Noviherbaspirillum saxi: one gene and its partner. Each later gene encodes a partner of the first gene's protein in a complex. Links are inferred from orthologs where the notes say so. Each region holds a gene or a part of one and is shown on either strand. Other genes may lie near its edges.

Region 1 (2,788 bases):
ATGAGGTTTCACATGTACGCGGTCATAAAAACCGGCGGCAAACAATATAAAGTTGCTGCTGGGGAAAAACTCAAAGTAGAACAGATACCGGCTGACATTGGTTCCGAAATCACCCTTGATCAAGTGCTCGCAGTGGGCGCTGGTGACACCATTAAATTCGGTGCACCGCTGGTTGAAGGTGCCAAGGTCCAGGCTACGGTAGTGGCGCACGGTCGCCACGATAAGGTCAAAATTTTCAAGATGCGCCGCCGCAAGCATTACCAGAAGCGTCAAGGCCATCGTCAAAATTACACCGAATTGCAAATCGTCTCGATCAACGCCTGATCAATCGGCAATCGAGCTAACCGGATACCAAGGAGTCTCAAATGGCACATAAAAAAGGCGGCGGCACCACGCGCAACGGTCGCGATTCCGAGTCAAAACGACTGGGCGTCAAGGTTTACGGCGGCCAAAGCATCAATGCAGGCGGCATCATCATTCGTCAGCGCGGTACCCGCGTACACGCTGGTGAAAACGTTGGCATGGGCAAGGACCACACCCTGTTCGCGCTGATCGACGGCAAGGTGCAGTTCGCTACCAAGGGCGCTCTGCAGCGTCACACTGTCATCGTAGTGCCGGCATAACAACCGCATCTATAAGACAGTAATCAAGTAAAGGCGAAAGCCTTCCAATAAAAAGGCTCTGCCGACGGTAGGGCCTTTTTTAATTTTTATTGGTATTTTTGGCGGCAAACATGAAGTTCATCGACGAAGCAAAAATCGAAGTCATTGCTGGAGACGGCGGCAACGGCGTCGCGTCATTTTGCCGCGAAAAGTTCCGGCCATTTGGTGGCCCTGACGGCGGAGACGGAGGCAAGGGCGGCAGTATCTGGGCCGTCGCCGACCGCAACATCAACACGCTGGTTGACTACCGCTACTCCAAGCTGCATAAGGCAAAAAATGGCGAAAACGGCCGTGGTTCCGACTGCTATGGCAAGGGTGCGGACGACGTCATGCTGCGTATGCCGGTGGGTACCCAAATCAGCGATTTCAACACGGGCGAAATTATTGCCGACCTGACAGACCATGATCAAATCGTCTTGCTCTCAAAAGGCGGCGAGGGCGGATGGGGAAATATCCATTTCAAAACCTCGACCAATCGTGCGCCACGGCAAAGGACGGATGGCAAGGAAGGCGAGCGGCGCGAACTCAAGCTTGAACTGAAGGTATTGGCCGATATCGGCTTGCTGGGTATGCCGAATGCGGGCAAATCCACCTTCATCACAGCGGTATCGAATGCCCGTCCCAAGATTGCGGACTATCCGTTTACTACCTTGCATCCAAACCTGGGTGTTGTGCGCGTCAGCCATGAAAAGAGCTTTGTCATTGCCGATATTCCTGGTCTGATTGAAGGTGCCGCAGAAGGCGCCGGACTTGGTCACCAGTTCCTGCGGCATTTGCAGCGTACTCGTTTGTTGCTGCACATTGTCGATCTGGCACCATTTGAAGATACGGTGGATCCGGTCAAGGAAGCCAAGGCGATCGTAAAGGAATTGAAGAAATACGACGAGTCGTTGTACGACAAACCTCGCTGGCTGGTACTCAATAAACTGGACGTCGTGCCCGAAGACGAGCGCAAGAAGCGGGTCAAGGATTTCATCAAGCGCTTCGGCTGGAAAGGTCCGGTGTCCGAGATTTCCGCACTGACCAGAGACGGTTGCGAAGAATTGGTCACCGCGATCTATGACTACCTCGCCGAGCAACGCCAGCAAGAGCATCGCGCGGAGGAAACCCACATCGTCGAAGAAGCGCGCGGTATTGTTTCGATCGACCCGGACGATCCACGCTTTAAAGTCATAGAATAGAGTCGAATGCGCTGGCGTTTTGCCAGCAGGCGACGAGCATGAGGTCATCACGACCTTTTCTCCGTCGTCGACCCTGCCTATCCGTCCGCTGTCTCTGTCGTTTTTACCTATATGAATTCCGCTATCCAGAAATCCAAACGCCTGATCATCAAAGTCGGTTCATCGTTGGTCACCAATGATGGCAAGGGACTGGATAGCGCGGCAATTGCGAGATGGGCCGAACAGATTGCCCAGTTGCGGGCCTTGGGTAAGGAAGTCGTGCTAGTCAGCTCGGGGGCGATTGCCGAAGGAATGCAGCGTCTCGGCTTTGACAAACGGCCGAGCGGCGTGCATGAGTTGCAGGCCTGTGCGGCTGTCGGCCAGATGGGGCTGGCCCAGATTTACGAGACCAGCTTCCGGCACCACAATCTGCGTACGGCCCAGGTGCTGCTGACGCACGCAGATCTTGCCGACCGCGAGCGCTATCTGAACGCGCGTTCCACGTTGTTTACGCTTTTGCGCTTCGGTGTCATCCCGATCATCAATGAAAACGATACGGTCGTCACCGACGAAATCAAGTTCGGTGACAATGACACGCTGGGCGCGCTGGTGGCCAATCTGATCGAAGGCGATGCCTTGGTCATTCTCACAGACCAGAAGGGCTTGTACACCGCTGATCCGCGCAAGGACCCGACGGCCGAATTTGTGCACGAAGCCAAGGCGGGAGACCCTGCGCTCGAGGCAATGGCCGGAGGTGCAGGCACCGGCATAGGCCGGGGCGGAATGCTGACAAAAATCCTGGCAGCGAAGCGGGCCGCGACATCCGGCGCGCACACCGTAATCGCCTGGGGTAGAGAAGAACAGGTATTGACGCGCCTGGCAGCAGGTGAAGCAATCGGTACCCAGTTGAGCGCTCAGACCGCACAGCTGACAGCGCGCAAGCAATGGATGGCGGATCACCTGCAA
Region 2 (2,920 bases), 2.0 Mb from region 1 along the record:
CCGCCAGCCGGGTAGCATGGTCGATCAGCACGACCTTTTTCCCGCGTTGACCGGCGACCGCCGCACACATCATTCCGGCTGCACCGGCGCCAATTACGGCAATATCAAACTGGTTTTGCATGGCATCTGAGAAAACTGCGAAGCCATGATTGTAAGCGGTGTGACTGTCGAAGCCCTGGCCTTATCAAGCGCAAAAAAACGGCCACCCGTGCAGAGTGGCCGAAATAACATCTCTTGGAGGAAATCGGGTCAGCGAAAAGCGCGCTCCGCGAGTGCCGGAAGGCTTTCATTGAAACCATGCGATGCGCAGCGCACCACGTCGCCAATGACAATGATGCTGGGACTTGCAAGATTGGCCGCTGCGATTGCGGCTGGCAACTCACCCAGTGTGGTTACCAGCTGCGCCTGCGCAGCCGATGTCGCCGCATGGATGACGGCGACTGGCGTGGCCGCAGCCTTGCCGCCGGCCAGCAGCGCTGCCTGTATCTCGGCGCAGCGTGCGACGCCCATGTACACCACCAGCGTCATGTTGAGCTTGGCCAGCGCTTGCCAGTCGGGATTGGCATCGGCTGTCTTGCCGTGGCCGGTAACGAATATCGCGCCTTGGCTCCAATCGCGATGAGTGAGCGGTACGCCAATCGACGATGGCGCGGCGAGACCGCTGCTGATGCCATTGATGACCTCTACTTCGATGCCGGCGGCCAGCAGATGTTCGCGCTCTTCGCCGCCGCGTCCAAAGATGAACGGGTCGCCACCCTTCAAGCGCACCACGCGATGGCCTGCGCGTGCTTCGGCAATCATCAGCCGCTCGATGAATTCCTGCGGAGTCGACTGGCAACCGCCGCGCTTGCCGACATGGATCACGCGCGCATCGGAACAGGCATGATCGAGAATCTCCGGATTGACCAGATCATCGACCAACAACACGTCGGCATGGCCGATGGCCTTGACTGCCTTGAGCGTCAGCAGTTCCGGATCGCCCGGACCCGCGCCTACCAGATAAACCTTACCTTTCGCTTCCATGAAACACCTGTCTTGCATATAGATGTCTCGCTATATGCAAACAGTGTTCCACCTGTGCGGCAATCGGTGCGGGCACCGGTTGCTCCCCCTTGAGCGCCTGTTCTATCCAGTTCGCCGTCGTGTCTGCATCACTTGAGTGCGGCAGCGGCGGCATTTCATCCACCGGCTCCTGTTTTTGCACCAGAACCGTGCGCTCATGTTCGTGAAACCATTCGATCTGTTGCGCGCGCTTGGGATTGGCGACCGTCTCGCCTTCGGTGCCGCGCATCAGGAAGGCATCGCCGCGTTCGACCGGCGCCGCCGTCGAGAAATACGCCGACAGCATTTCCAGATATTCGGGATGCGTGTACGAAGTCAGGCGCAAAGCCGGTCCCGCAAACGGCTGGATGATCTTCACTAGGGTATGGGTAGAGTTGCGCACGCCAAGAATGCGACGCAAGGCCAGCAAGCCTGCCATGCGCGGCGCCAGTGCTTCGATCGACATGAAGACCGGCCTGCCTGCCGCAAAGCCGGCTTCGGCTTCCTGCAGCGATTGCGCAAATCCGATTCCGAGGCGATCAAGAATTTCGGCGGTGGTCACACGGCCGGGGTCGGTGGTGACGCCATGGATCAGGACCGGCACGCCTTGCCGTGCCAGAAGCATGGCAAGCAGCGGCGTCAGGTTGGGCATGTTGCGCGAGCCGTTATAGCTGGGGATGACGACAGGTGCGGCGTCGGCAGCGGGCATCGGCAAGCGCTCGAATGAAGCTTCGGCGGCGTCCAGGAAACCGGCGATTTCATCGACCGACTCTCCCTTGATGCGCATTGCCAGCATGATGCCGCCCATCTCCAGGTCGGAGACGCGACGCTCCAGCATCGCGGCATACAGTTGACAGGAATCTTCGCGCGACATGCTGCGCGCGCCTTTTTTGCCGCGGCCGATTTCCTTGATGAATCGGGCGGCCGGGAATGAATCGGATGCGGTAGTCATGGCGCAAGGGTACTACGAACTGCGGGAGGGCGAGAAGGAGGAATGTGATAGTTCCTGCCTTCACATTATCAAGAAGGCAGGAACCTGCGGCGAACCTTATGCCGCGATCTTGCCCGCGGGGCTTTTCTGCAAGATGATTTTCTTGAGTTCCGGCACGCACGATCCGCAATTGGTGCCGCACTTGAGCTTGCCCTGCAATGATGCCAGCGCTGCATCCGGCGTGCCTTCATTGATCCAGTCCTGCGTGTCAAGCATGTCATGGATTTCGGTTTCGGCAACGTTGAAGCAATTGCAGACGATGCGTCCACGCGGCTTGAAGCCCTGCGGCGCCTTGGTCGAAGGCATCAGCAGCAGACGTCCCAAAGCAGCGACGGGCTGCTCGGCTTCAAGGTACTCCTTCAGCCAGCGTTCAGCGGAAAGATCGCCAGCCAGCGAAACCGCTTCCAGTTTTCCATCGCGGACCAGGATATGCCGCGCATTGCCACGCTTGGTATCGTCGTAGCGCAAGACCTCAGCCCCGGCAATGCCAAAGCGCGCCTCGATGTCCTTCACCAGTTCGGGTGCAGCCGGATAATCGTCCGCCGCGCGGAACAGCACCCCAACCTTGTCCCGACCGAACAAGGTGCAGGATGCATACGCAAACTGCCGCATAGTGGGACGCAGCGCCGCCTGCAGCGCCAGTGCCGCCGATGCATCGATCCAGCCGAATACCAGGAAGCGCCACGGCAACTCGGCCTTCAGGATTTTCGTCGCCGCATGCTTGAGTTCCGGTTGCTTGGAACTTGGGCAAAACGCCGGTACCGTCAACGCGTTGACGCCATAGGTTCCCGCGCCGTCGCTGCCGCGACCCGAAACATACTCCTCGCCCCAGTGCATGCCGATGAAGGCCTGTCCGGCACGGATTTCATCGCTTGCCAGCGCAGGCAG

The links. Proteins that work in one complex are often made in the same cells at the same time.
Region 2: the proteins of obgE (region 1) and ybiB are in contact, whole or in part, in a crystal structure (PDB 8BFT), measured with the Escherichia coli proteins. The link is inferred for Noviherbaspirillum saxi from one-to-one orthologs.

The regions. Positions count from the first base shown.
Region 1 is NZ_QYUO01000001.1:787,180-789,967, forward strand. It holds obgE (GTPase ObgE), read left to right. Parts: upstream 1-733; coding sequence 734-1,843; downstream 1,844-2,788. Other genes in the region: rplU (50S ribosomal protein L21), read left to right, coding at 13-324; rpmA (50S ribosomal protein L27), read left to right, coding at 366-623; proB (glutamate 5-kinase), read left to right, coding at 1,955-2,788. UniProt on the Escherichia coli protein: An essential GTPase which binds GTP, GDP and possibly (p)ppGpp with moderate affinity, with high nucleotide exchange rates and a fairly low GTP hydrolysis rate.
Region 2 is NZ_QYUO01000001.1:2,803,110-2,806,029, forward strand. It holds ybiB (DNA-binding protein YbiB), read right to left. Parts: upstream 1,994-2,920; coding sequence 1,007-1,993; downstream 1-1,006. Other genes in the region: D3871_RS13240 (BaiN/RdsA family NAD(P)/FAD-dependent oxidoreductase), read right to left, coding at 1-121; cobA (uroporphyrinogen-III C-methyltransferase), read right to left, coding at 250-1,023; D3871_RS13255 (nitrate reductase), read right to left, coding at 2,090-2,920.